Regions from separate parts of the Solwaraspora sp. WMMD937 genome, predicted to be linked through region 1. Evidence: predicted binding sites of a transcription regulator. Region 1 holds the regulator's gene; each other region holds the start of a gene.
What was found. The regulator HrcA, encoded in region 1, represses chaperone genes, less so after heat shock. The targets are predictions, from matches to a motif close to GGTTNGCACNCTCNNNNNGAGNGTGCNAACC.

Region 1 (9,770 bases):
GCCCACGCTCCTTGAGTTCCTTACGGAGCGGGATTTCGTCGTCGATGTAGCCGTCCCAGTTGATGCCCCAGTAGTTGGCGGTGTGGGTGCCTTCGCCGAGCAGCTGTCGCTGCACCGGCGTCCGGTTCGCCCACCACTGGCCGTCCTTGTCGACATGCAACTCGTCCAGCGGGCGGATCCAGCGGTACGTGTACCCGATGAACAGCATCTTGCGGGTGATCGTGGACAGGTTGGTCGACCGGGAGTGCCACTGCCGGCGGTCGAAGATGAACGCGTCGCCCGGGTTCGCGGTGATCTCGACCGAGCCTTCGGGATCCGGGTTGTGCACGGTGAGGTCCGCCGGGCGGGGCAGCGAGTTGCGCAGGTGGCTGCCGGGGATCACCTTGGTGGCGCCGCGGCCGGTCTCCGACAGGTCGGACAGGACGTAGGCCACCTTCAGCGAGAACATCGGCCGGGGCAGGTTCGGATCCATCGTCTCCGGGTCGGAGTTCTGCCGGTAGCCGTCCTGGTGCCACCCCCAGTACGGCTTCTCCGGCTCCAGCGCAGGTGGGGTCACGTCGAGGTGGTTGTGGTGGGTGTAGATGTTCCAGCCGGCCAGCCCCCACATGTACGGGAACGCGATCGGATGGGTGAGCAGGTCGCCGAAGAGTTCGTCGCGGTCCAGAAAGCCCAGCAGGTGCAGGGTGCCGTCGGCGGTGGTCCTACCGGCGGCCTTCTCCTCGGCGTACACCCGGTCGACCGCGGCCTCGAGTGCTGCCCGGTGGTCCTCGGTCAGCACGTTGCGCAGCAGGAGGAAGCCCTGCTCGTGGAACTCCTTGCGGTCGATGTCGCTGATCGCTTCGTAACCGGTCCGCCCGCCGTAATCGAACACAGCTTTCCCGTCCTGTCGGTGGTGCGCCCTTTTTCGGGCCTGGCGGATGCCGATCCTAGCCCGCCTATCGGCCGGCCCGCCCGGGCCGATTGTCAGCAATTCGCGGGCCGTGTGGTCGGCCACAGCTGATTGCACGTGAGGTGTCGGGGCACGCACTTTCGGTACAGGATCATCGCGCGAAATGTCCGGATTGTATAATTTGCCGTATGTTGCGCTAACTGTCGGTCAAGATGTGCAACCAGAGGGCCGGTTGTCGACGTCAGGCGAAGACCTCCGCCATCACCCGCCCAGTCTCGATGTCCCCGCCGGAAATCGACGACCAACTGCCGCCTTCCGCAGTCCATTCCTGATCGCCGAACGTGACCCTTTTGACGCCATGATCAGTGGCGTGGGAAACGAGCCAGTGCGCATATCGCCAACCGGCCTGCGTGTTCTCCACCGGTACGCTCAGTGATGGCGTGGTGGACACCGGTAGCAGCGACTCCAGGCCGCCCCAGTCCAGCCGCAGTCCGGCGGTGAGCGCGGCCGTCGCCTCGGCACCCCGCATCACCGGATCCCGGGTCACCGTGCAGGCGACCGCTCCGGTGGCCTCGCCGAGCAGCGCCGCAGTGAGCACCTGCGACTCGTCAGTCCACTTCTCGTACGCCTCGGGGAAGGCCGACCGCTGGACGGCCTGCGCGGCGTCGGTGACCCGCATGTCCTGCCAACCCCGGACCCGTTCCAGGCCGGCGTAGAACGCGTTCGTCGCGTACCTGGTGTCGCGGATCTGTTCGACCGTGCCCCACCCCTGGCTGGGCCGCTGCTGGAACAACCCGACCGAATCCCGGTCGCCGCCGGTCAGGTTGCGCAGCTTGGACTCCTGGAACCCGGTCGCCAGCGCCACCACCACGGCACGGGGCGGCAGCCCGCGCTGCACCCCGATCGCCGCGATCGTGGCGGCGTTCGCCATCTGCTCCGGGTCGAGCGACACCCGACGCAGTTGGCCGTCGCCGGCCCCGGGCATGGAGTCGGGCAGCTCGACCGTGCAGCCCCGCCAGCCACCGGGCAACGCGAAATCGCCGATCCACCGGCCCAGGCCGACCCCGCCCAGAAGGGCGATTGCCGCCAGCACGGCGACCAGCACCAGCACCGTCCGAGCCCGCACCGTCACCCCCACGCGTGTTGCTGGGACCTTTGGTACACCAGGGACGGTTGTGTCGTCCAGCGGGAGCGGGTCCCGCGCTTGTCGTACGCCGGCCCTTACGCCGTACGCCTCGACCCCTTACGTCGGAGATACCCCGTTTCGGGGCGACTATCCGTGGTCACCGCCCGGCAGCCAGCTCGGGTCGCGTTTGTCGCGGAACGCCCGTACGCCCTCGCGGCCCTCTTCGGAGAGGAAGTATCCGGTGGAGAGCTCACGCAGCTCGGCCGTCTCGGCCCGGATGTCCGCCGCCGGGGTGCGGCGGAGCAGCTGCTTGGTGCCGGCCAGGGCACCCGGGGCGCCCCGGACCAGTGCGGCGCAGCTCGCCGTCACCGCAGCGTCCAGCTCCCCGGCCGGTACGGCGGCGCTGACCAGACCGATCTGCGCCGCCCGGGCACCGTCGAACAACTCACCGGTGAGGTACAGCTGCGCCGCTGCCCGTGGCTGCAGCCGACGCAGCACAGTGGCGGAGATCACCGCCGGGACCACTCCGAGCCGTACCTCGGTGAAGGCGAAGGTGGCCGCCGCGTCGCAGATCGCGATGTCGGCCGCGGCGATCAGCCCCAGCCCGCCGGCCCGGGCCGGGCCGCCGACCCGGGCCACCACCGGCTTGGGGCACTCCCAGAGCGCCGCCAGCACGTCGCCGAGCATCCCGACCGGCACCTGCCGGGTCGCGTACGCCTCGGCGGTCTCCTTCAGGTCGGCGCCGGAGCAGAAGACCGGACCGGTGTGGCTCAGCACCACCACCCGGACCTGCGGGTCGGCGACCGCCTCGGCCAGGCCGGCGAGCAGGTCGGTCATCAGCGGGGTGGACAGCGCGTTGCGGTTGCCCGGGCTGTCCAGGGTCAGGGTGGTGATCCCGGCGGCGGTGGCCGTACGGATCAGTGGCTGCGCGGACCTGGTGGGTCGGGGCTCATCCATGCCGGCACACTAGTCCCATGCCAGGAGCACCACCCGCCGGTACGCCGGTGCCCGCCGACGGGGCGCTGCCGCCGTCCGCGCTCGCCCGCAGCGGCCGGCGCGGCTTCGGGGTCTATCTGCACGTGCCGTTCTGCGCCACCCGCTGCGGCTACTGCGACTTCAACACGTACACGCCCGCCGAACTTGGCGGCAGCGCGCCGGTCGGCGAGTACCTGGACGCCGTACTGGCCGAGCTGGAACTGGCCGCGAAGGTCCTGGCTGACCGCCCGCCGGGGCAGGTGGACACGGTCTTCGTCGGCGGCGGCACGCCGAGCCTGCTGCCGGCCGACGCGCTGGCCCGGCTGCTCGACGCGATCGACGCCACCTGGGGGCTGGCCGCCGACGCGGAGGTCACCACCGAGGCCAACCCGGAGTCGGTGACCCCGGCGTCGCTGCGGGCGCTGCGGGCCGCCGGCTACACCAGGGTGTCGCTCGGCATGCAGTCGACCGCAGCGGCGGTGCTCGCCGTGCTGGACCGCCGGCACGCGCCGGGCCGCGCGGTCACCGCCGCCCGGGAGGCCCGGGACGCCGGATTCGAGCACGTCAATCTCGACCTGATCTACGGTACGCCGGGGGAGAGCGCGGCGGACTTCGACGAGTCGCTGGCGGCGGCGGTGGCGGCCGGGGTGGACCACGTCAGCGCGTACGCGCTGATCGTCGAGGACGGCACCCGGTTGGCGGCCCGGATGCGGCGCGGCGAACTGCCGTATCCCGACGATGACGTCGCCGCCGACCGCTACCTCGCCGCCGAGTCGGCCTTGAGCGGCGCCGGATTCGACTGGTACGAGGTGTCGAACTGGGCCCGGTCGGACGCCGGCCGGTGCCGGCACAACCTGTTGTACTGGACCGGCGGTGACTGGTGGGGGCTCGGGCCGGGGGCGCACAGCCACGTCGGCGGGGTCCGCTGGTGGAACGTGCGGCATCCCCGGTCGTACGCCGAGCGGCTGGCCGCCGGACGGTCGCCTGGCCACGGCCGGGAACTACTCACCGGCACCGAGCAGCAGGTCGAAGAGGTGATGCTGGGGCTGCGGCTGGCCAGTGGGCTGCCGCTGGCGCGACTGGCCCCGGCCGGCCGGGTCGCGGCCCGCCGAGCCGGCGACGACGGGTTGCTCGACTCCGGCGCGCTCGCTGCCGGGCAGGCGGTGCTGACCCTGCGCGGCCGGCTGCTGGCCGACGCGGTCGTCCGGGACCTGCTCCCGTGAAACCCGCTGCTGGGCTGCCTTACGTGGCGTGGCCCGCCTTGCCCGCCACCGGTGACGCCCCCGGAGCCAATACGGATCCGGGGGCGAGCGGTGTCACTTGATGAGATTGGCGGACATCGGGTACTTGTACAGCGTCCCCTCGTTGGCCTTAACGCCCGCGATGATCCCGAAGATGATCTGGATCGCGAACACCACCAGGCTGGGGATGAACAACAGGCACCAGCTGACGAAGAGCAGCACGAAGGCGATCGCCGACCAGAGGATCTGGAAGTTGAGCGCGGCCAGTGCGTGCGCCCGTACGGCCGGTGACTGCTGACCCTTGACCAGGTAGGCGATCAGCGGGCCGACGAAGCCGAGCGGCCCGAAGCTGATGAACGCGCCCAGGGCGCCACCGAAGTGGGCGATCAGGGCCCAGGTCTTGTCGTCGTTGGTGGCGTAGCCGGACGGGGGTTGACCTCCGTACGCCGGACCGCCGGGCGGGTAACCGCCGGGCGGGGGGTATCCGCCGGCGCCGCCGGGCGGCGGGGGGTATCCGGGAGAGGAGGCCTCGCCCGGCATCGAGTAGGACGCTGGAGGTGGCGGCGGGGAGTTGGGGTCCTGCGGCATGCCGCCGGGACCGTTCTCCCCTGGTGGGCGAGGTGGTTCAGTCATGCCCGACACGGTAGGGGGACGGATCAAGCCGCGCCAGTTAGCCCCGCCGACGATTTTCCCGTCCGGGCAGGCCATCTCCGCTGGTCGGTCGGCTTGCGTGGGGCCCGCCGGCCGGCTTCTCCGGCCCGCCGGCCGGCTTGCGGAGCCCCGCCGGCCGACCGATCCGACCCGGGTGAGTGCGCTTGGTGACATATCGCCCGGTACGCCCCCGCCCGGCGAACTGATCATCGCCGGCCCGGCCCGATCGACGTATGCTGGCACTCACAACCGGCGAGTGCCAGCAGGGGCGTCCGTCGTCGGTCCGGCCACCCACCGGCCGCCGTGACGGCCGGGACCGTAGCCTCGGACCGGTCCGACCGGTGTCAGCGGAGGAGGTGCAGATGGGTCTCGACGACCGCAAACTCGACGTGCTTCGGGCGATCGTCGAGGACTACGTCGCCACCCAGGAGCCGGTCGGCAGCAAGGCGCTGGTCGAGCGGCACCAGCTCGGGGTGTCACCGGCGACCGTCCGTAACGACATGGCGGTGCTGGAGGAGGAGGGCTACATCCGGCAGCCGCACACCAGCGCCGGGCGGGTCCCGACCGACCGTGGCTACCGGTTGTTCGTCGACCGGCTGTCCCGGGTGAAACCGCTCAGCCCGGCCGAGCGCAGGGCGATCGAACGTTTCCTCGCCGGCGCCGTCGACCTCGACGACGTCGTGCACCGCACCGTCCGGCTGCTCGCCCAGCTCACCCGCCAGGTCGCGGTGGTGCAGTACCCGAGCCTGTCCCGGTCGTCGGTCCGGCACCTGGAACTGGTGCCGATCTCGACCACTCGGCTGATGCTGGTCCTGATCGTCGACACCGGCCGGGTCGAGCAGCGACTGGTGGAGCTGCCGGCCCCGATCAGTGCCGACGACGTGACCGACCTGCGTCGGCTGGCCAACGAGAAGCTCGACGGTTGTCGGCTCTCCGACACCCCGCCGTTGGTCCAGGCGTTGGTCGAAGAGGTGCCAGCGGACCTGCGACCGGCGATGACCACGCTTTCGACGGTCCTGCTGGAGACGCTGGTCGAGCGGCACGAGGAACGCCTCGCCCTGGCCGGGACCGCTAACCTGGCCAGAGGGGGACTACTCGACTTCCAGGGCTCCCTGCGTCCGATACTGGAGGCACTGGAGGAGGAGGTCGTCCTGCTCAAGCTGATCGGCGAGGTGGAGCCGAGCACCCTGCGGGTCCGCATCGGCGACGAGAACGAGATCGACAATCTGCGGGCCGCATCCGTGGTCAGCACCGGTTACGGTCCGGGCACCGTCATGGTCGGTGGCCTCGGCGTGCTGGGGCCCACCCGGATGGACTACCCCGGCACCATCGCCACGGTTCGCGCCGTGGCACGCTACGTCGGCGATCTGCTGGCGCAGAACTGACCGGCGGGCAGGATCAAAACGACCCGGCGAACTGCACATGCGAGACTGACACATGAGGACACCAGACGCAGTGGCCAAGGACTACTACGGGATTCTCGGCGTGAGCCGGGACGCCTCCGCTGACGACATCAAGCGGGCCTACCGCAAGTTGGCCCGGCAGTACCATCCGGACGTCAATCCGGATCCGGTGGCGGCTGACAAGTTCAAGGACATCAACGCCGCGTACGAGGTGCTCTCCGACGACCAGAAGCGGCAGATCGTCGATCTCGGTGGCGATCCGTTGGCGCCCGGCGGCGCGCCCGGCGGCGGCCCCGGCGGGGCCGGGCCCTTCGTCGGCTTCCAGGACATCATGGACGCCTTTTTCGGGGCGGCGGCCGGCTCCCGTGGGCCGAGGTCGCGGACCCGCCCCGGCGCCGACGCGATCCTGCGTCTGGAGCTCGATCTGACCGACACCGCGTTCGGCGTCGAGGCGCCGATCACCGTCGACACTGCGGTGATCTGCACCACATGCTCTGGCGCGGGCACCGCGTCCGGCACCCACCTGGCGACCTGCGAGGCGTGCGGCGGGCGCGGCGAGGTCCAGTCCGTGCAACGGACCTTCCTCGGTCAGGTGGTCTCGTCCCGGCCCTGTGTCGCCTGCCAGGGCTACGGCACCGTCATTCCGCACCCCTGCACCACCTGTTCCGGCGACGGCCGGGTGCGGACCCGACGTTCGCTGACCGTCAAGATCCCCGCCGGGGTGGAGGACGGGATGCGGATCCGGCTGGCCCAGCAGGGCGAGGTCGGGCCGGGCGGGGGCACCGCCGGTGACCTGTACGTCGAGATCCACGAGCGGCCGCACGACGTCTACTCCCGCAAGGGCGACGACCTGCACTGCCGGGTCACCGTGCCGATGACCGCCGCGGCGCTCGGCACCCGGCTGACCATCCGGACCCTGGACAGCGACGAGCCGGTGGACGTCAAGCCGGGCACCCAACCGGGTGCCACCCTGCGGCTGCGTGGGCGCGGCGTGCCACATCTGCGCGGCACCGGCCGCGGTGACCTCTACGTGCACCTCGACGTGCGTACCCCGACCAAGCTCGACGCCGAGCAGGAGCGGACGCTGCGGGAGTTCGCCAAGGCCCGGGGCGAGGAGGTCGCTGAGCTGACGAAGCAGGGCGGGTTCTTCTCCCGGATGCGCGACGCGTTCAACGGCCACGGCTGACCCACCGACCCGCCCCGGCCAGCGAGTAGCAGCGGAGAACCGATCCGACGTGAGCGCCCCACTGTTTCTCGTCGAGCGCCTGCCGACCGGGCCGACCCACACCCTCGACGGGCCGGAGGGCCACCACGCCGCGACGGTGGTCCGGCTGCGCCCGGGTGAGCGGTTGCGGCTCGCCGACGGGCGCGGTGGCGTCGCCGACGCGGTGGTCGAGGCCGTCGGCCGGCACCAGCTGGATCTGCGGGTCGTCGACACCGGGTACGTCAGCGCCACCGACCCCCGGCTGGTGGTGGCGCAGGGCGTCGCCAAGGGTGACCGGGGCGAGTTGGCGGTGCAGGCGATGACCGAGGTCGGGGTCGACGAGATCCTGCCGTGGGCGGCCGCCCGATCGGTGACCCGCTGGCGCGACGACCGTGGCGCCCGGGCCCGGCGACGATGGGTCGACACCGCGCGGGAGGCCACCAAACAGGCCCGCCGGCCGTGGCTGCCGACGATCGGCGGGTCCGACCAGCAGCCGGCCGAGCCCACCGACGCGGTCGCCGCCCGGTGCGCGGCGTCGGCCGCCAGCTTCGTCCTGCACGAGTCGGCGCAGCAGCGGCTGGCCGTCGCCGACCTGCCGACCACCGGGTCGGTGCTGCTGGTGGTGGGGCCGGAAGGCGGGATCGACGACGCCGAGCTGGCCACCTTCGTCGACGCCGGGGCCCGGCCGGTGCGGCTCGGCCCGGCGGTGCTGCGGACGTCGACCGCCGGTGTCGCGGCACTCGCCCTGCTCTCCGGTCGGCTGGGACGCTGGTAGCGCGGCGGTGGCTCGCCGGAGCCCGGTCACCGCTACCATCCTGCGGGTGAGCGACAACTGCGTCTTCTGCCGGATCGCCGCCGGGGAACTGCCGACCACCCTGCTGTACGAGGGGGCCAACACGGTCGCGTTCCGGGACCTCCACCCGCAGGCACCCACCCACGTGCTGGTGATACCGAAGCAGCACCACCCCGACGTCGCCGCGCTTGCCACGGCCGACCCCGCCGTCGCGGGCGAGCTGTTGACCACGGCGGCCGCGGTGGCGCAGGCCGAAGGGCTGACTGCCGACGGGTTCCGGTTGATCTTCAACACCGGCCGGTACGCCGGTCAGGAGGTGTTCCACGTGCACGCCCACGTGCTGGGTGGGGCACCACTCGGTCCGCTGCTGTCCCGTTGACAACCGGCGGAAATGGAGCCGCTGCGTCGGGCGTTGAGCGGATACGATGGCAGCAAGTCCGCCCGCCACGGCCGACCGGGTCGGGGCGCTGAAATGGAAGCAGGTGCGAAAGGCCGTCAGGCCGACCCATGACCGGCACTCCACCTCCCGGGCAGGCCCGGGTGCAGACCAGGATCACCGTCCCGGACCCGCAGATCATGGTCAACCTGCTCGGCGCAGGCGACGAGATCCTGCGGCTGGTCGAGCAGTCCCTCGCCAGCGACGTCCACGTACGTGGCAACGAGATCACCATCACCGGTGTGCCGTCGGACAACGCGGTGGCCGAGCGGCTGTTCAGCGAGCTGCTCGAGCTCATCGCCAAGGGCGAGACGCTGACCACCGACGCGGTCCGGCGCACCGTCGGCATGCTGGCGCAGGGCGGCAGCGAGCGCCCCGCCGACGTGCTCACCCTCAACATCCTCTCCCGGCGCGGGCGGACCATCCGGCCCAAGACGCTGGGCCAGAAGCGGTATGTGGACGCGATCGACGCGCACACCATCGTCTTCGGCATCGGCCCCGCCGGCACCGGCAAGACCTACCTCGCGATGGCCAAGGCGGTGCAGGCACTGCAGGCCAAGCAGGTCAACCGGATCATCCTTACCCGGCCGGCGGTCGAGGCAGGGGAGCGGCTCGGCTTCCTGCCCGGCACGCTCTACGAGAAGATCGACCCCTACCTGCGTCCGCTTTACGACGCGCTGCACGACATGCTCGACCCCGACTCCATCCCGAAGCTGATGGCGGCCGGCACCATCGAGGTCGCGCCGCTGGCCTACATGCGGGGTCGCACCCTCAACGACGCCTTCATCATCCTCGACGAGGCGCAGAACACCACGGCCGAGCAGATGAAGATGTTCCTGACCCGGCTCGGCTTCGGCTCCCGGATCGTGGTCACCGGCGACATCACCCAGGTCGACCTGCCCGGTGGCACCTCCAGCGGGCTGCGTACCGTGCGGGACATCCTCACCGGTTTGGACGATGTGCACTTCGCGCAGCTGTCCAGCACCGACGTGGTGCGCCACCGGCTGGTCAGCGACATCGTCGACGCGTACGCCCGGTGGGACGCCGACCGC
Region 2 (9,770 bases), 910 kb from region 1:
CTCATCGGCGCGATCGTCGACGACGCGGTCCTCGACCGGCTCGCCGCAGCGGCCAAGCTCGGCGAACCGGTGCTGGAGTCGCGGGAGATCAGCCATCCGGCGTACCCGGACGCGGTGGTGCGTACCCCGCTGGTCGTCAAGCTCGACGCGGACGCCGACGACGGCTACGGCCGGGAGTGGTTCGGGCCGGTCACCTTCGTCGTCGCCACGGCGTCCACCGCGCACAGCGTCGAGATATTCCGGCGTACGGTGACAGCCCGCGGTGCGCTGACCGCCGGTGTGTACTCGACCGACCAGCGGGTACTCGCCGACGTGGAGGCCGCCGCGCTGGACGTCGGTGTGCACCTGTCGGCGAACCTCACCGGCGGCGTGTTCGTCAACCAGTCGGCGGCCTTCTCCGACTTCCACGCCAGCGGTGCCAACGCCGCGGCGAACTCGGCGTTGACCGACGGCGCGTACGTCGCCGGCCGGTTCCGGATCGTCCAGTCCCGCCGGCACGTCTGACCCGGCGCGGCACGGGAGCCGGGTCGGCTCCCGTGCCTGCCCGGTGTCGGGTCGGCTTCCGTGCCGGCTTGCGCCGGCCCGCCGGTCACGCCGGCCGGCGCATCTGCAACTCGGTCAGGTCCGGCCGGGTCGGGTGCGGCAGTCGTACGCCGGTGTCGGCGAAGCCGAGCCGCTGGTACGCCCGTATCGCCCGGTCGTTGCCGACCACCACTTCCAGCAGCAGCTCCGGCCGCCCGGCCGCGCGTGACCAGGCGGCGACCGCGTCGACCAGTTCGGCGAGCAGGTTCCGGCCGCGCCAGGCCGGGCTGATGTAGACGGCGAACAGGACGGATACCGACGGGTCGTCCCGCCAGACGTGTGCTCCCGCGTGCGCCACGAACGATGTCGGACCGGTCTCAGCCACGAACTGGGCGATCAGGTCACCGACGGCGGACCGGGCCGCCCGCTCGGCGTACTCGTGCAGCGGGCGGGCCGCCGCGTCGGCGAGCCGTTCGATGAACGCCAGCGGCGAATCGGCGAGCATCTCCAGCCGCAGCGCGCGCATCCGGGCGGCGTCGTCGGCCCGGATCCGCCGGACGGCGGCTACCGGCGGTACGACGTGGTCGGTGTCGGTCCCAGTTCCCATGCCGGCATGCTCGCCCGGCGTGGCCCGGCCGACAACCGGAATCCCGCCTTCGGCCCGGCCCGTACCGGTCACGCCACCAGCCGCCGACGTCATGCCCTCGCCGGCAGCGGGGTCACGCCACCAGCAGCAGGGCGGTGCCGAGTTGCCGGCAGTAGTCGACGCCGTGGTCGAGCCCGTGCCGCCCGGGGTAGCGGGCCAGCGCGCCGATCACCCAGGTCTCCCCGATCGCGAGGCAGCTGATGTGCCAGAGCCCGTCCTCGTCGCGCAGCAGCCAGCCGTTCTTGATGGCGATGGTGGCCGCGTACTCGGCGGTGAGCGCGTCCCGTGGGCCGAAGTCGCCCGCACCGCGGACGGCGCGCATCTCGGACAGCAGCCACGGCGTCCACTGCGGCCCGGCCGCCCGCCCGTCGGCGAGGCAGCGCCCCAGCCTGGTCAGATCACGGGCGGAGACGACCGTGTTGCTCCACCGGTCGCGCTCCGGGGCCGAGTCGGTCAGCCCGCAGAGCCGTACCATCCGCTCGATGGACTCCCGGCCACCGACCCGGTCGTAGGTGGCGTCCGCGCCGGGATTGTCGCTGTCCCGGATGATCGACGACAGCTGGGCCAGCTGAGGTGTCCGGAGCATGTGGCCCTGTTCGTCGGCGCGGCGCAGGTCGTCGGCGGCCAGCCACACCTTGATCAACGACATGGTGTCGCTCTGCGCGGTGAAGTTCGGTGACCCGGTGATCAGCCCGGTACGCCGGTTCAGCGCCGCCCAGGAGAAGAATCCGTCGGTCGGTGTCGGTACCGGGCCGGCGCGCAGCAACACGCTGCGCTGCTGGTGGTCGTGGTCCTGGTCGGTGACGGTCCAGCCCGGCTCGCGCGGCGGTGGTTTACCGGCGTCCCCGGGCAGGCCGCCGGTGAACGCCGACAGCACGATGAGTAGCCCGACGGCGGCGGCCGCAGGGTGGCGTTGGCGGACGCGGTCGTGTCGGGGCGCGGTGCGGTCCGACCGTCGGACGGCCCGGCTGCCAGGCGCGCGATGCCGTCCGGACTTCACGTTCTGCGGTGTACGGGACACACGTGGTCAACGAAATGTGGTGCCAGGGAGACTTGACTGGGGGTTGATGTCCCCTTTTGGGATAGTGCGGTGCCGTCAGACCTCGTGTAGCGTGCGATTCCGGCTGCTGTACTCGGGCAACCCGCACGGGAGTCCCGATCGGTGGCTCCGGCCGGCGAACACGCCGGTCAGAGGGCCGGCAGAGGCCCGGCACGACAGAAGTGAGGTAGTGCACCGTGGCGCAGGGCACCGTGAAGTGGTTCAACAGCGAGAAGGGCTACGGTTTCATCGCGGTCGACGGGGGTCAGGACGTCTTCGTCCACTTCTCCGCGATCGAGATGGACGGCTACAAGGCGCTCGACGACGGGCAGCGCGTCGAGTTCGAGATCGCTCAGGGGCAGAAGGGTCCTCAGGCGGAGAGGGTCCGGGTCATCGCATAGTCGACACAGTCTGCGTACCCGCAAGGCGTCGGTTCTCCTCGAGGAGCCGGCGCCTTTCATCGTCTCACCTGATCTTGACCGTGACGGCAGTCTGCGGCCGCGCGGCCCGAAGGAGTACGTCGGGCCGGCAAGTTGCTGTTCGCTTGCACTCGACAGGGGAGAGTGCTAAACAAGGATTGGCACTCGCCAACCGGGAGTGCCAAAGGTCGGGGCGGTGGGGCCACCGCCGTCGTCCCGCTTCGCGGGGTGGCGGAGATGGCCGGTCGTCGCGGGCTATCCGGCCCGGCCGGCGGACGTCACTGTCGTTAGGTAGCGACGTCCGAAGGTGCGTAGAGCAGGCGGCATGGCGGAGCTGACCGGCTCCGGTGCTGCGAGCGTCCAGGAGGACAACGCCGTATGGCCAAGATGATCGCGTTCGACGAAGAGGCGCGCCGCGGTCTCGAGCGGGGCATGAACACCCTCGCCGACGCCGTCAAGGTGACGCTGGGCCCGAAGGGCCGCAACGTCGTGCTCGAAAAGAAGTGGGGCGCTCCCACCATCACCAACGATGGTGTGAGCATCGCCAAGGAGATCGAGCTCGAGGACCCGTACGAGAAGATCGGCGCCGAGCTGGTCAAGGAGGTCGCCAAGAAGACCGACGACGTGGCCGGTGACGGCACGACGACGGCGACCGTCCTGGCCCAGGCCCTGGTCCGCGAGGGCCTGCGCAACGTCGCGGCCGGCGCGAACCCGATGGCCCTGAAGCGGGGCATCGAGGCCGCCGTCGCCAACGTCGCGGAGGAGCTGAGCAAGCTCGCCAAGGACGTGGAGACCAAGGAGCAGATCGCGTCCACCGCGTCGATCTCCGCCGGGGACTCCAGCGTCGGCGAGATCATCGCCGAGGCGATGGACAAGGTCGGCAAGGAAGGCGTCATCACCGTCGAGGAGAGCAACACCTTCGGCCTGGAGCTGGAGCTCACCGAGGGTATGCGCTTCGACAAGGGCTACATCTCGCCCTACTTCTGGACCGACCCGGAGCGGATGGAGGCCGTCCTCGACGACCCCTACATCCTGATCGTCAACAGCAAGATCTCCTCGGTCAAGGACCTGCTCCCGATCCTGGAGAAGATCATGCAGTCGGGCAAGCCGCTGCTGATCATCGCCGAGGACGTCGAGGGCGAGGCGCTGGCCACCCTGATCGTCAACAAGGTGCGCGGCACCTTCAAGTCGGTTGCCGTCAAGGCTCCCGGCTTCGGTGACCGCCGCAAGGCGATGCTGACCGACATCTCGATCCTCACCGGCGGCCAGGTCGTCAGCGAGGAGCTCGGCCTGAAGCTCGACGCGGTGACCATCGACATGCTGGGCCGGGCCCGCAAGGTCCAGGTGACCAAGGACGAGACCACGGTCGTCGACGGTGCCGGCGACGCCGAGCAGATCCAGGGCCGGGTCAACCAGATCCGGGCCGAGATCGAGAAGAGCGACTCCGACTACGACCGCGAGAAGCTGCAGGAGCGGCTGGCCAAGCTGGCCGGTGGCGTCGCGGTGATCAAGGTCGGCGCGGCCACCGAGGTGGAGCTCAAGGAGCGCAAGCACCGCATCGAGGACGCGGTGCGCAACGCCAAGGCAGCCGTCGAGGAGGGCATCGTCCCTGGTGGTGGCGTCGCCCTGGTGCAGGCCGGCAAGACCGCCTTCGACAAGCTCGACCTGGTCGGCGACGAGGCGACCGGCGCGCAGATCGTGAAGATCGCGCTGGACGCCCCGCTGCGGCAGATCGCCGTCAACGCCGGCCTCGAAGGCGGCGTCGTGGTGGAGAAGGTCCGCAACCTGGAGGCCGGCCACGGCCTCAACGCCGCCAACGGCGACTACGTGGACCTGCTGCAGGCGGGCATCATCGACCCGGCCAAGGTGACCCGGTCGGCGCTGCAGAACGCCTCGTCGATCGCGGCGCTGTTCCTGACCACCGAGGCCGTGGTGGCGGACAAGCCGGAGAAGACCCCGGCTCCGGCGGGTGCGCCGGGCGGCGGCGAGATGGACTTCTGAGTCCAGCCACGCCGCAGTAGCGACAAGACCGCAGGGCGGTTACCGGGCAGCTTCCCGGTAACCGCCCTGCGGCGTCTCCGGTCCCGCGCCGATCAGGCGGTGGACCGGGCGGCCTGCACCGCCGCGTACGCGTCGACCAGCCCGGCGCCGGTGAGGTTCGCCGGGTCACCGCAGGTGTCACCGCCCCCGGTGCCGGCCTCGGCGGCGGTCTGCCGCAGGATCCGCGCCGTGCCGTCCAGATCGCCGATCAGCTCCGGTTGCGCCGACCACAGCAGCGCCACCACCCCGGCCACCTGCGGGGTCGCCATCGACGTACCGTCCAGCGCCGCGTACCCGCCGCCCGGCATCGCCGACAGCACGTCGGCGCCCGGCGCCACCAGGTCCGGCTTGACGGTGCCGTCCGGTGCCGGGCCCCGGCTGGAGAAGTCGGTGACCTTCCGGTCGGCGTCCACCGCGCCGACGGTCAGCACATCGGTGTACGGGGCCGGTGGGTCGTCGACCGAGCTGCAGAACGGTCCGGTGTTGCCGGCGGCGGCCACCATCATCAGCCCGGCGGCGGCCAGCGCCTCGGTGGCCGGCCGCAGCGAACCCAGGTCGCAGCCTTCCAGCTCCGGGCAGCCCCAGGAGTTGGTGAGTACGTGCGGGGCGCGCTCCGGTCGGCCGTCGGCGAACGGGTCGCCCCCGGTCGGGAACGGGGCCAGCATGAACTGCAGGCAGTCCAGGTAGCGTGCCGGGTTGCCGAGGTTGCGGTCCAGGTTGACACACCCGACCCAGGACGCGCCCGGCGCGACCCCGATCGAGGTGTCGCCGACGGCCGAGCCGAGCGTGTGGGTGCCGTGCCCGTTGTTGTCGGTCGGGGTACCGGTGCCGTTCCACGGGTCGAACCAGGAGTCGCCGCCGCCCCGGAACCCGTCCGCGAGCGCCGGATGGTCGCCGTCCACCCCGGAGTCCGAGGCGCCGACCACGATGCCGGCGCCGTCGACACCAAGCTCCGTCCAGACCCGTTCGGCACCGACCATGGTGATGTTCCACGGCGGGGTACGCGGAGCGGGCTGGTCGCCCCGTTCGGGCTCGACCGTGGCCGGCAGCGGCCGCAGTTGCTGACTGATCAGCACCCGGTCGACGTCGTCCCGCCGGGTCAGCCATGGCCGCAGCGCCGGCCCGGCGTCCACCTCGATCGCGTTGACCAGGTAGTACGGCGTGTAGGACAGCCCCCACCCGTCCAGATCGTCGCGCAGGTCGGCCTGGCTGGCCTCGGCGGTGTCGACCAGCCGTTGGAAAACCGTACGGACCCGTTCGTCGCGGGCCTCCGGCCCGGTGCCGCGCGGCACGTCGGACAGGTCGGCCTGCTCCCGCAACACCACGAACAGCCGTTCGCCGTGCAGGCCCGGCTGCCCGACGGCGAGGTGCACGGCGGCACCGGCCACCGCCAGCACCACGACGGTGGCCACCGCCACCCACCGCAGTGGTCGACCTGCCAGCCGTGGTGGTCGACCCGCCCGCCGCAGACCGAGACCGAAGCCGAGGCCGACACCCGACGCGAGCGCCAGCGCCAGCCCGACGCCGGCACCGACCGACGCCCAGAACGGCAGGTCACGGCCGATGGCCAGGAGCAGCGAGACCTCTTCCGGGTCGAGCAGGGCCAGCGGTCCGCCGACGGACAGCCCGGCCAGTACGCCGAGCGGCGCGCTGGACCGGTCGGCGGCCCAGCCGATCGCCGCGGCCGCGTACCCGATCGGCGGCAGCACCAGGATGACGGCCAGGTGCCCGCCGGGTTGGCCGATGCCGGCGGCGAGCAGCAGCAGCCCGACCCCGGCGACCGTCCCGCCGAGCAGGATGGTGCGCACCGCCGAGCGCCCCTGCGGGCCGGCGCCGATCGCCGTCCAGAACCGGCGGGGCAGCAGTTCGGCGGCGTACCAGCCGATCGCGGCCGCTGCGGCGACGGCGAGTGCCGTCTCCGCCGCGCCGCCCAGCGCGCCGACCCACCACCAGGGCAGCAGCATGACCAGCCCGGCCGCGACGGCGAGCAGGACAGCCACCATCCGGTCCGCCTTGCCAGACTGAGCGTGAGCTGGCTCAGTGTGAGCTGGCTCGGCCTGAGCTGGCTCAGCCTGAGCTGACTGAAGCTGACCTGGTTCGGCCTCGCTCGGTTCGGCCCGGCGCCGTAGCGCCCGCAGCCCGGCGGCGCCGCCGGCGGCGAGCACGGTGAGCGTGGCCAGGTACAGCTCATGGTGGACGGTGGGTACGGCCCGCAGCAGCCCGAAACCGCCGAGGGCGAACGCGGCGACCAGCCAGGCCCGGCCGGTCGCCCGTACCGCCGGTGACCGGGGCACCAGCGCCAGCAGCATGGTGGGTACGCCGACCAGCAGTGCGTTGCCGAACGCGATCAGCGGCCAGACCACCGCCGGGGTGGGCAGCCCACTGGCCTGCAGGACCTGGTCGGTCAGCCAGCCGCCGGCCTGCGCGAACACCGTCACACCGACCGACCAGATCGCGATCGCCACCGCAGCGACCGTCGGCCACACGCTGGCCGGCGGCGGCCCGGCGGCGGCGGACGGCTGCATCGGGTACGGCGGCTGCATCGGATAGGGCTGACCGGGGTACGGGTAGCCGGGATGACCGGGCGGCTGCGTCATGTCCGCCACCCTAGGCGGCCGGATACGGTGGAGAGGTGCGTGACCCTGCCGTCTCCCGGTACGCCGCCGGCCAACTGTCCGTGACCCGCCGCGCCGCCGATCTGCGCCGCCTCCGTGGCGAGCGGTTCGACGTACTGGTGATCGGGGGTGGGGTGACCGGCGTCGGCGCCGCCCTCGACGCCGCGTCGCGTGGTCTGAAGGTGGCGCTGGTCGAGGCCCGCGACTACGCCGCCGGCACGTCCAGCCGGTCCAGCAAACTGATCCACGGCGGGCTGCGCTATCTGGAGCAGCTCGAGTTCGGGCTGGTGCACGAGGCGTTGACCGAGCGTGGCCTGCTGGCCACCCGGATCGCCCCGCACCTGGTCCGGCCGGTGCCGATCCTGGTTCCACTGCCGCAGGGCGGCGCCAGCGGGCCACGGGCGCTGCCCGGTCGGGTCTGGCGGCGGGCCTACTACGGCACCGGGGTCGCCGCGTACGACGCGTTCGCCGGGGTGTTCGGCGGCGGCCGGGGGATGCCGCTGCACCGGCACCTGTCCCGCGAAGGCGCCCGGCGGATCTTCCCCAGTCTGCGGCCTGACGTCGTCGCCGGCGCCGTGCGCTACTACGACGGTCAGGTCGACGACGCCCGGCTGGTGGTCACCCTGGCGCGGACCGCGGCCAGCCTCGGCGCGGCCGTGGTGACCAGCGCCCGCGCCGTCGGCCTGCTGCGCCAGGCCCGCGAGGTGACCGGGGTGCGGGTCCGCGACATGGAGGCCCGGCCCGGTGACCCGGACGCCGAGTTCGAGGTACGCGCCCGCACCGTGATCGCGGCCACCGGCGTGTGGAGCGACGACGTGTCGCGCATGCTCGGCGACGTCGGGGTCCGGCCCGGCCTGCGGGTACGCGCGTCGAAGGGCGTGCATCTGGTGGTGCCCCGGTCGGCGATCACCGGTGAGGCCGGGCTGATCCTGCGTACCGCCACCTCGGTGCTGTTCGTGCTGCCCTGGGGCGGGCACTGGATCATCGGCACCACGGACACCGACTGGCGGCTCGACCGCGCCCACCCGGCCGCCTCCGAGCGAGACATCGGCTACCTGCTCGACCAGGTGAACACGGTGCTGGACCGGCCGTTGACGCCGCGCGACATCGAAGGGGTGTACGCCGGGCTGCGGCCGCTGCTGTCCGGTGAGGCGGACTCGACGTCGCGGCTGTCCCGGGAGCACGCCGTGGTGGAGCCGATGCTGGGTCTGCTGCTGGTGGCTGGCGGCAAGTACACGACGTACCGGGTGATGGCCGCGGACGTGGTGGACCGGGCAGCGGCCCGGCTCGGGGTGAACCGGCCGTCGCGGACCGCCGACCTGCCGCTGCTCGGTGCCGACGGGTTCGCCGCGATGTGGCGGGACCGCGCCGACGTGGCCCGCCGGCACGGCGTACCGGGTGGGGTGCTGGAGCATCTGCTGGAGCGGTACGGCACCCTCGCGGTGGAGCTGCTGGCGATGCTCGACGACGATCCGCTGCTGGCCAGCCCGGTGCCCGGTGCACCCGAGTACCTGGCCGTCGAGATCGCGTACGCGGCCCGCGCCGAGGGTGCGCTGCACCTCGACGACGCGCTGACCCGGCGGACCCGCATCTCGATCGAGACGCCGCACCGGGGCAACGACTCGGCCGGGCACGCCGCCGAGGTGATGGGCCGGGTGCTCGGCTGGGACGACGCGGTGCGGGACCGCGAGGTGGAGCACTACCGGGCCCGGGTGGCGGCGGAGCTGCAGTCGCAGCGGATGCCGGACGACGCGACCGCCGACGCGGCGCGCCTCGGTGCGGCGGATGTCCGCGGCTTCGCCGCCGACCGGGGCGTGGACTGGCCGTCGGACTCCGACGTCACCGCCGGCTAACATCCGGCTGGCCGGCAGAGCCCGCCGGCCGGCTGCAGGTCAGAGCAGTTTCCCGGGGTTCAGCAGGTTCGTCGGGTCCAGCGCCTGCTTGATGGCGCGGTGCACCCGCATGCCGACCGGGCCGATTTCCTCGGCCAACCAGTCGCGTTTGAGCAGGCCGACGCCGTGCTCGCCGGTGCAGGTGCCGCCCAGGTCCAGCCCGAGTCGCATGATCGCGTCGAAGGCGGCCCGGCCGCGGGTCAGGCTGTCCGGGTCGGCCCGGTCGACCACGATGTTCGGGTGCAGGTTGCCGTCGCCGGCGTGCCCGACGACGCCGATCGGCACGGCGTGTTCGGCGGCGATCGCCTCGACGCCGTCGAGCATCCGGGCCAGCGCCGACCGGGGCACCGCCACGTCGTCGATGATCAGCCCGCCGTTGCCGGCGGGGAAGGTCCGCGCGGCGAGGCGTTCCATCGCCGGGTGAGCCAGGCGGCGGGCCTGCAGCAGGGCGGCGGCCTCGACCGCGTCGCTGGCGGCGTACACCTCGGCTGCGCCGGCGGAGGTGCACACCTGCGCGATCCGGTCCAGGTCGGTGCCGGCGGCGGCGCCGGTGTCGACCGAGGCGAGCAGCAGCGCGGCGGCGTCGGTGCGCAACCC
Region 3 (9,770 bases), 2.6 Mb from region 1:
GAGGGTGCACGAGCCGGCCTTCAACCCCGACCCGGACCACTACGTGAGCTGGGAGTACGCCCGGGGGTACGCCGACGGCGTGCACGACACCCTGCGGGACGAGGCGGACGACGACCAGGACCGGCCGGCCTGAGGTCGGTCAGGCGACCAGTCCGGTACGGAATCCGGTGGCCACCGCGTGCGCCCGGTCCCGTGCGCCGAGCTTGCGGAACAGTCGTCGCGCGTGGGTCTTGACGGTGTCCTCCGAGACGAACAGGTCGCGGCCGATCTCGCCGTTGCTCTTGCCCTCCGCCATTCCGCGTAGTACCTGGAGTTCGCGTTCGGTGAGCCCGATCCGGCGTAGTGCGGTGACTCGACCGTCCGACGGCTGGGCGCCGTCCGGTCCGGCACCGTGCGCTACGCCGCCATTGGGTGCGCCGCCATCGGGTGCGCTGTCATTGGATGCGCCGCCGGTCGGCGCGCCGCCGGTCGGCGCGCCGTCGGGGTGCGGGACGGGTGCCGGTGCGTCGGCGGTGTCGGCGGCCGGCGCCGTCGCGGCTGCGTCGTCGCGTTGGTTCGGCACCACGTTCGGTCCGGTGGCCGGGTCCGCGCCGGCAACGGCCGCAGCCGTCTGCTCGGCGGCGCCGGTGACCGATCGCCCGGCGGAGTCGGTACCAGCGGCGGCAGCCCCGGGATGGTGAGTCGCCGCGCCAGCGGCGGCAGCCCCGGGGTGATGAGTCGCCGCGCCAGCGGCACCAATAGTGGCGGTCACCGCCGGGGCCGGTGCGGCTGCTGACTGCTCGGTCAGCAGTGCCGGCGTACGGCGGCCCGGCGCGGCGAGCAGCAGCAGGGTCTTCGCCACGGCGGTGACCAGATCGTCGGTGCCGCGCAGCAGCCCGCGGGCGCCAGCGGCCAGCGCGGCCGATGCCACCTGCGGGTCCTCCCCGCCGAACAGCACGATCACGCTGCCCGGCGAGCGGGCCAGTACCCGGCGGGTGAAGCTGGCGCTGTCCGGACGGGCCAGGGCGGTGTCGGCGAGTACGATCTCCGCTGGGCGTTCGGCGAGCCGCAGCATCACCTCCGGCTCGGAGACCGCTGTTCGTACTGCGGCGGAGAGACCGAGCCGGGCGGCAGCGGCGGTGATGTTCTGAGCTGCAACTACTGTTCGCACACACACGAGCACCTTGCGCACTTATGACTCCCCTCTCCCGCCAGCAGCAGATCACGCGAGGCACGCTCGCTCATGCGCTTTGCCACGAAAAAAGATGAAAGTTCAGGACCGGTGGCCACGTCGCCGACCGGCTATCGCGCGCAGGTTCCGACCCGGGTGTTCCCACCCGTTCCGGCACGGGTGATTGAGCAGTGGGACTCCCGGGTACCCCGGTGACACGAAGGACCGGAGCGCTTGCGCGGCCGGCCGCCCGGTCCTACCACGAAGTGTCCGCTGGAGCCGCGCGGAAGGAGGGGTGCAGATGTCGGATGTACGCCGACTGCCCGGACCGATCGTCGACCTGTGGGAGTGGCAGATCCTCGGTGCCTGCCGTGGCCGGGACAGCGCCCAGTTCTTCCACCCCGACGGTGAGCGGGGGTCGTCACGCAACCGCCGGGAGTCGGGAGCCAAGGCGGTCTGCCGGACCTGCCCGGTCCGCGCGGAGTGCGCCGCGCACGCCCTGTCGGTGCGCGAGCCGTACGGGGTGTGGGGCGGCTTCAGCGAGTCGGAACGGCTCCGGCTGATCGCCCTCGGCTGGGAGGATCTCGCCGACCGCCGCGGCGGCCGGGTCGACGTGCAACGGCTGGAAGCTCGGCTGGGCCGGCCGCACAAGTCGACCGTTCCGGCTCAGCGCCAACCAGAGTCGACCGCCGTCAGGCCGCAGCCGGCGGACTCGGCCACCGCCGCCTGACCACGGCCACGGCCACGGGTTCGAACATCCCTACTGGACTGTTACGCGGACCGAGTGCCAGCCGGTCGCCCCGTCCGGGGCGACCGGCTGGCGTAGTTCGGGCTGGGTGGCGCCGGTCCCGTCGGTTGCCCGGACCTGCAGCAGGTGCTCACCCGAGGTCGCCGGCCACTGCCAGACCCACTGCACCCAGGTGTCCGCGGAGACCGCCGGGGCCAGCTCGGCCTGCTGCCAGGGACCGTCATCCACCCGTACCTCGACACCGCTGATGCCCCGGTGCGGGGCCCACGCCACCCCGGCCACCGGTACGGTGCCGGCGGACAGTTCGGCGCGGACCCGGGGGGTGTCGATCCGGGACTGGGTCTTGATCGGGCCCTGCGCCGCCCAGCCGCGCGGCACCCAGTACGCGTCGAAGTCGGCGAAGCTGGTCAACTCCAGCTCGGTGACCCACTTGCAGGCGGAGACGTAGCCGTACAGGCCGGGCACCACCATGCGGACCGGGAAACCGTGCTCGACCGGCAGCGGTTGACCGTTCATCCCGACCGCGAGCAGCGCGTCCCGCCCGTCCAGCAGCGCCTCGGTCGGGGTGCCGCAGGTCCAGCCGTCGACGGACCGGCCGACGACCTGGTCGGCTCCGGGCAGCGGGCCCGCCTCGACCAGCAGGTCCCGCACCGGTACGCCGAGCCAGCGGGCGTTGCCGATGAGATTCCCGCCCACCTCGTTCGAGACACAGGCCAGCGTGACGTACCGCTCCACCAGGTCCATCCCGAGCAGGTCGGGGTAGCTCAGGGTGATCGGGTTGGTCACCCGGCCGTGGATCCGCAGTTGCCATTCGTCCGGGTCGACCTGGGGCACGACCAGCGCGGTGTCGATCCGGTAGAAGTCACGGTTGGTGGTGACGTACCGGCTCAGCCCCGGCGCCGCCGGATCCGCACCGGAAGGCAGCGGCGGCGCGGCGTCGACCGGGGCGGGCAGCGTCACGGCGGACCGGGCGGTCGCCACCCCCCGGCGTTGCGCCAGCCAGCGACCACCGGCACCGGTGATCAGGGCGGCGCCGACCGACACGCCGACGCGGGACAGGAACCGGCGCCGGTCGGCGGTGCCGGCACCGGGCCGCACCGGTGCCGGCGCCGGTTCAGCGGGCGACGCGGCGGAGGACGACGCGGCTGCGGCCGGCCGCAGCGGGCCGGCGAGCAGCGCCCAGAGCAGCAGCGCGGCGGCGGACGCACCGATCACCGCCGGCAGGACGGCGGCCGGCCCGGCGCCGGGCCGGGTGAGCGCGGCCGCCGCGCCGACCACGCCGAAGACCGCGATGCCGGCGAAGCCGACGGCGAGCCGGCGGGCGGCCAGCACCCCGATCACGGCCGCGAACCCGGCGAGCAGTACGCCGGTGCCGATCAGCAGCGCGGTCTTGTCGTGTACGCCGAACACGTCGATGGCGAACTGTTTCAGCGGCTCGGGGACGGTGTCGACGACCACCCCGCCGACCGCGACCAGCGGTGCCGAGCGGGCGCCGGTGGCGACGGCGACCAGCTCGGCCAGGCCCAGGGCGAGCGCGGCCGCGGCCACCCCGGCGAGCGCCGCGAGCGGCCCGGGCAGGTGGCCCGGTGGTTCGGTCTGCGCAGCTGGCCCGGTCGGCTCTGGCCCTGTCGCGTCCGGCACCGTCGGCTCCGGCCTCATCGCGTCCAGCCCATCTGTCCGGCACCGTACCGGGTCGACGGCGCATAGGTACTGCCGACGATACGCAGAATCCGCGTGATCAGAAACCTCGGACGGAGTGCGCCTCGGCCGTACTGATCACGCGGATCCAGGGTGTAGCAGGTGGAACTTCCGGTCAGAAACCGGGACCGTGCTGGTGGCCGTGCCCGTGGTCGTGACCGTGACCGCCAGCGGCCGGCTCAGCCTTCTCCGGCTTCTCCACCACGAGACTCTCGGTGGTGAGCAGCAGCCCGGCGATCGACGCGGCGTTGCTGACCGCGTTGCGGGTCACCTTCACCGGGTCGATGATGCCGGCCCCGGCCAGATCGACGTACTCACCGGTGGCGGCGTTGAGACCGTGGCCCCAGTCGCCTTCGAGCACCTTGCCGACCACGACGTACCCGTCGTAGCCGGCGTTCTGGGCGATCCACCGCAACGGCTCGTGCAGCGCCTTGCGGACCACCGACACGCCGACCTTCTCGTCGCCGTCGAAGCCGAGGTCGTCGTCGAGCACGGCGGCGATCTGGCTCAGCGCCGCGCCGCCACCGGGGATGGTGCCCTCCTCGACCGCGGCCTTGGTCGCGGCGATGGCGTCCTCGATGCGGTGCTTGCGCTCCTTCATCTCCACCTCGGTGGCGGCCCCGGCCTTGATCACCGCGATGCCGCCGGAGAGCTTCGCCAGCCGCTCGGCGAGCTTTTCCCGGTCCCAGTCCGAGTCGGACGCGTCGATCTCCTTGCGGATCTGGGTGACCCGGTCGGCGACCTCGGAGTCGTTACCGGCACCGTCGACCACCGTGGTGGTGTCCTTGTCGACCACGATCCGCCGGGCCCGGCCCAGCGACTCCAGCCCGACCGCGTCGAGCTTGTAGCCCAGCTCCGGGGCGATCAGCTCGGCGCCGGTCAGGATCGCCATGTCCTGCAGCATCGCCTTGCGCCGGTCACCGAAGCCGGGGGCCTTGACCGCGCAGATCTTCACGGTCTTGCGTACGGCGTTGACCACCAGGGTGGACAGCGCCTGCCCGTCGACATCCTCGGCGACGATCAGCAGCGGCTTGCTGTCCTGGACAATCTTCTCCAGCAGCGGCAGCAGCTCCTCGATCGAGGAGATCTTCTGGGTGGTGATCAGGATGTACGCGTCCTCGAGGACCGCCTCCTGCGCTTCGGCGTCGGTGACGAAGTGCGGGGAGATGAAGCCCTTGTCGAACTGCAGGCCCTCGGTGACCTCCAGCTCGGTGGCCAGGGTGGAGCCTTCCTCGACGGTGATGACGCCGTCGCGGCCGACCCGCTCCATCGCCTCGGCGATCAGCTCGCCGATCGTGGCGTCCTGGGCCGAGATCGTCGCGACCTGCGCGATCGAGCCCTTGTCGGCCACCTCCGCTGCCTTGGCCAGCAGCGATTCGGAGACCTTCTGTGCGGCCGCGTCGATGCCGCGCTTGAGGCCGGCCGGGTTGGCCCCGGCGGCGACGTTGCGCAGACCTTCACGGACCATCGCCTGGGCGAGCACGGTTGCGGTGGTGGTCCCGTCGCCAGCGACGTCGTTGGTCTTCGTCGCCACCTCCTTGACCAGCTGCGCACCGAGGTTCTCGTACGGGTTGGTGAGCTCGATCTCCTTGGCGATGGTCACGCCATCGTTGGTGATCGTCGGAGCGCCGAACTTCTTGTCCAGCACGACGTTGCGCCCGCGCGGGCCGAGGGTGACCTTGACCGTGTCCGCGAGCGTGTTGACGCCGTGCTCCAAGAGGTGCCGGGCGTCGTCCGAGAAACTCAGGATCTTCGCCATGACATTCCCTTCACAGGCACTAGCCGTCGGCCGGCCGGCGGCTGCCGGCACCGGCCGACGGGCGACGCCCCGAAGCCCCGGGCTGGGGCTTCGGGGCGTTCAGCACTGGCAGTAGGTCACTTCTCGATGACCGCGAGGACGTCGCGGGCGGAGAGCACCAGGTACTCCTCGCCGGCGTACTTGACCTCGGTGCCGCCGTACTTCGAGTAGATGACCGTGTCGCCGACGTTGACGTCAACCGGGATCCGGTTGCCCTTGTCGTCGACGCGGCCGGGGCCGACAGCGAGGACGGTGCCCTCCTGCGGCTTCTCCTTGGCGGTGTCGGGGATCACGATGCCCGACGCCGTGGTGGTCTCAGCCTCGTTCGCCTGGACCAGGATCCGGTCCTCGAGCGGCTTGATCGCAACCTTGGTCGCGGTAGTCACGGGCATACCCTCCTGGGGTATCTGGTTTTGGTGCCGGCCACGTGGGTAACCGGCGTCAATCTGCCTCATGTCCACCGGGCGGATCCGTCGTCGCGGGTGCCGGACCGCCTGGCGTTTCGCTCACCGGCGGGAGCCGGCGGGCTGGCACCCTCGACCCGAGAGTGCTAACCGCAGATTAGCAGTCGCCTGTGCGGAGTGCTAGCCCGATGGCCGAGCATGGACAATGTCGCGGTGCACCCGGACGAACTGGCCGCCCTGCGCGCCCCGGAGGGCGCGGCCGCGCTGGTTGCCGCGGCCGAGGTGCTGGCCGCGCCGGGCGGGGCGGATCCACTCGCGGCAGCGACCGCGCTGCGTACCGCCGGGGTGCCGGCAGCGCTGGCGACCGCCGCGCTGACCCAGGCCGCGCTGCGCGCCCGCGCGACCGGCAAGTTCGGCCCGGCCGCCGCCCGGATGTTCTTCACCCGCGCCGGCCTGGAGCAGGCCACCCGGTCGGTGGTCGCCGACCGGCGCGCCGCCCGGTTGCGCGCCGCCGGGGTACGCCACCTCGCCGACCTGGGTTGCGGTCTCGGCGCGGACTCCCTCGCCGCCGCCCGGGCCGGCATCCGGGTGTACGCGGTGGAGGCCGACCCGGCCACCGCCGCGATCGCCGCCGCCAACGCCGAGGCGACCGGGCTGGCCCACCTGGTCGACGTGGTCTGCGCCGACGCCACCGGAGTCGACCTCACCGGCTACGACGCGGTCTTCTGCGACCCGGCCCGCCGGTCCGGCACCGGTCGGCGCACCTTCGACCCAAACAACTACTCCCCGTCCTGGGACTTCATCCGGACCCTGGTCGCCCGGGTGCCACGGACCGTACTCAAGGTGGCACCGGGCATCGATCACAGGTTGATCCCGCCAGGAGCCGAGGCCGAGTGGGTCAGCGTCGACCGGGAGGTGGTCGAGGCGGCGTTCTGGTGCGGCCCGCTGGCCGACACCCCACGCCGGGCCACCCTGCTGCGGACCGGCCAGCCGGCCAGCGACCTGACCGGCGACGGCGGCGAGCCGGTCACCGTCGGCCCGGTCCGGCGTTACCTGTACGACCCGGACGGGGCGGTGGTCCGCTCGCACCTGGTCGCCGCGTTCGCCGCGACCGTCGACGGCACTCTCGCCGACGAGTCGATCGCCTACATCTACGCCGACACGCCGACCGACACGCCGTACGGCAGGTGTCTGGAGATCACCGACGTGCTGCCGTTCTCGCTGAAGCGGCTGCGGGCGCTGCTGCGCGAACGCGGTGTCACGCGGCTGGAGATCCTCAAACGCGGATCCCCGCTCGACCCCGCCCAGTTGCGCCGCGACCTGCGGCTGCGTACCGCCGTCGGGGCCGGCGTGGCGGCGAGTCTGGTGCTGACCCGGGTGGCCGGCGCCCCGACGGCGCTGCTCGCCCACCCGGTGCCGGCGCCGGGCCGGTGAGCGCGCCAGCCCGGTGAGCGCGCGGGGCCGGTAACGTCGCGCGGCATGGCAGGTACCGCGACTCCGGCGACGACGCTGCTGACCAAGCGGCGGATCACCTTCCAACTGCACCCGTACCGGGTCTCGCCGGACACCCCGGACTACGGCGCGGCGGTCGCGGCCGCCCTCGGCGTCGCCGCCGAGCAGGTGTTCAAGACGCTGGTGGCGCAGGTCGACGGGGCACTCGCCGTCGGCGTCGTGCCGGTCACCGGGGAGCTGGACCTGAAGGCCCTCGCGACGGCGCTCGGCGGCAAGCGCGCGGTGCTGGCCGAGCGGGTGCTCGCCGAACGGACGACCGGGTACGTCCGGGGCGGCATCAGCCCGATCGGGCAGCGTAAACGCCTGCCGACGGTGCTGGACGCCTCGGCGCAGCGGTACGCCGAAATGTACGTCTCGGCCGGTCGTCGCGGGTTGCAGTTGAGTATCACTCCGAGTGACCTCGCAGCGGTGACTGGCGCCCGATTCGCCCCAATCGCTGCTCACTGATCCGGTCAGTCGACGGGCAGATGTCCACCGCGTTGCTGAATTGTTATCGCGGGCAACAAAACTGGTGACGTCACCGTCTTGTGCCCGGCGCCACACTCCTAATACGTTGCCGGACACAACAAAAACCGCGATGGCCCAGCTCAGCCCCAGGCCGTTGCCGTCGCCGGCCGGGCCTCCGGAGCTCACCAGCGCCCCGCGAGCCCACGCCCGAGACCGCACGACACGCACCAGCACAACCCCTTGTACGCGAAACATCACCCTTCGAAAGGACCCGAGCGATGCGCAAAGGGATCCTCAGCACCGCCGCCGCCGGTGTCCTGCTCGCCGGCGGCCTGACCGCCTGTGGCAGCGACACCGGCACCGACACCGGCAGCGGCGACACGCCGACCCCGAAGATCGGCGTGATCCTGCCGGACAGCGCCTCCTCCGACCGCTGGGAGACCGCCGACCGGCGCTTCCTGGAAGAGGCGTTCGACGCCGCTGGCGTGCAGGCCACCATCCAGAACGCCCAGGGCGACAAGGCCCAGTTCCAGACCCTCGCCGACCAGATGATCACCGACGGGGCCACCGTCCTGATGATCGTCAACCTGGACTCCGGCACCGGCAAGGCCGTGCTGGACAAGGCCAAGCAGCAGGGCGTCGCCACCATCGACTACGACCGGCTCACCCTGGGCGGCTCCGCCGAGTACTACGTCAGCTTCGACAACGAGGCCGTCGGCCAACTGCAGGGCGAGGGCCTGGTCAAGTGCCTGACCGACGCCGGCGTGGAGAAGCCGACCATCGCCACCCTCAACGGCTCGCAGACCGACAACAACGCCACCCTGTTCAAGGCCGGCTACGACGGCGTGCTCGACCCGCTGTACGAGTCCGGCGAGTACGTCAAGGGCCCGGACCAGTGGGTGCCGGACTGGGACAACACCCAGGCCGCCACGCTGTTCGAGCAGATGCTGACCCAGACCGGCGGCGAGATCGACGGCGTGCTGGCCGCCAACGACGGCCTCGGCAACGCGGCGATCTCGGTGCTCAAGCGCAACGAGCTCAACGGTCAGGTGCCGGTCACCGGGCAGGACGCCACCCCGCAGGGCCTGCAGAACATCCTCGCCGGCGACCAGTGCATGACCGTCTACAAGGCGATCAAGGCCGAGGCGCAGGCCGCCGCCGACCTGGCGGTCGCGCTGGCGAACGGTGAGCGCAAGGAGGTCGCGCAGACCGTCACCGACCCGGAGACCAACCGGGAGGTGCCGTCGGTGCTGCTCACCCCGCAGGCCATCTACAAGGAGAACGTCGCCGACGTGGTCAACGACGGCTACGTCACCGCCGAGGAGCTCTGCACCGACGAGTTCGCCGAGCTCTGCGCCGAGGCCGGCATCAGCTGACCGGCGTACCGCCGACCGACCGGTAGCCCCGCCGCGGGTGTCACCCGGCAGCACCATCGCCGGGTGACACCCGCGGCGGCGGAACCGGCGCCGGCCGGGCACCCTCACGAAGGAGACCACCCGTGTCCGCGACCCCCCTGCTGCAACTGCGCGGGATCGACAAGAACTTCGGCCCCGTCCAGGTGCTGCGCAACGTCGACTTCGCCGTCCACGCCGGCGAGGTGACCGCGCTCGTCGGCGACAACGGCGCCGGCAAGTCCACCCTGGTCAAGTGCATCAGCGGCATCCACCCGATCGACCGCGGCGAGGTCGTCGTTGACGGCCGCCGGGTGCACATCCACAACCCGCGCGACGCCGCCTCGCACGGCATCGAGGTCGTCTACCAGGACCTCGCGCTCTGCGACAACCTCGACATCGTGCAGAACATGTTCCTCGGGCGGGAGAAGCGCTCCGGGATCGTCCTGGACGAGACCACCATGGAGCAGATGGCCGCGGACACCCTCGCCGGGCTCTCCGTCCGGACCGTCAAGTCGCTGCGGCAACTCGTCGCCAGCCTCTCCGGCGGCCAGCGCCAGACCGTCGCCATCGCCAAGGCTGTGCTGTGGAACAGCAAGGTCGTCATCCTCGACGAACCCAC

Region 2: a site for HrcA is predicted at 2,783-2,813, ahead of groL (chaperonin GroEL). Genes of this name have one in related genera too.
Region 3: a site for HrcA is predicted at 5,920-5,950, ahead of groES (co-chaperone GroES). Genes of this name have one in related genera too.

Annotation. Positions count from the first base shown of each region.
Region 1 covers NZ_CP120738.1:6,062,406-6,072,175, reverse strand. The annotation lists gene O7621_RS26820 (phytanoyl-CoA dioxygenase family protein) at 1-871, opposite strand, end outside; gene O7621_RS26815 (hypothetical protein) at 1,131-1,919, opposite strand; gene O7621_RS26810 (enoyl-CoA hydratase-related protein) at 2,163-2,972, opposite strand; gene hemW (radical SAM family heme chaperone HemW) at 2,990-4,213, shown strand; gene O7621_RS26800 (DUF4870 domain-containing protein) at 4,307-4,864, opposite strand; gene hrcA (heat-inducible transcriptional repressor HrcA) at 5,245-6,267, shown strand; gene dnaJ (molecular chaperone DnaJ) at 6,338-7,471, shown strand; gene O7621_RS26785 (16S rRNA (uracil(1498)-N(3))-methyltransferase) at 7,521-8,264, shown strand; gene O7621_RS26780 (histidine triad nucleotide-binding protein) at 8,305-8,661, shown strand; gene O7621_RS26775 (PhoH family protein) at 8,790-9,770, shown strand, end outside.
Region 2 covers NZ_CP120738.1:379,623-389,392, reverse strand. The annotation lists gene paaN (phenylacetic acid degradation protein PaaN) at 1-504, shown strand, start outside; gene O7621_RS01845 (GNAT family N-acetyltransferase) at 590-1,129, opposite strand; gene O7621_RS01840 (serine hydrolase) at 1,242-2,168, opposite strand; gene O7621_RS01835 (cold-shock protein) at 2,405-2,608, shown strand; gene groL (chaperonin GroEL) at 3,005-4,627, shown strand; gene O7621_RS01825 (S8 family serine peptidase) at 4,720-7,191, opposite strand; gene O7621_RS01820 (glycerol-3-phosphate dehydrogenase/oxidase) at 7,299-9,134, shown strand; gene O7621_RS01815 (FAD-linked oxidase C-terminal domain-containing protein) at 9,174-9,770, opposite strand, start outside.
Region 3 covers NZ_CP120738.1:2,107,585-2,117,354, reverse strand. The annotation lists gene O7621_RS09120 (DUF5319 domain-containing protein) at 1-133, shown strand, start outside; gene O7621_RS09115 (helix-turn-helix transcriptional regulator) at 140-1,156, opposite strand; gene O7621_RS09110 (WhiB family transcriptional regulator) at 1,452-1,880, shown strand; gene O7621_RS09105 (molybdopterin-dependent oxidoreductase) at 1,911-3,476, opposite strand; gene groL (chaperonin GroEL) at 3,712-5,355, opposite strand; gene groES (co-chaperone GroES) at 5,472-5,786, opposite strand; gene O7621_RS09090 (class I SAM-dependent methyltransferase) at 5,997-7,232, shown strand; gene ybaK (Cys-tRNA(Pro) deacylase) at 7,278-7,757, shown strand; gene O7621_RS09080 (substrate-binding domain-containing protein) at 8,036-9,133, shown strand; gene O7621_RS09075 (ATP-binding cassette domain-containing protein) at 9,256-9,770, shown strand, end outside.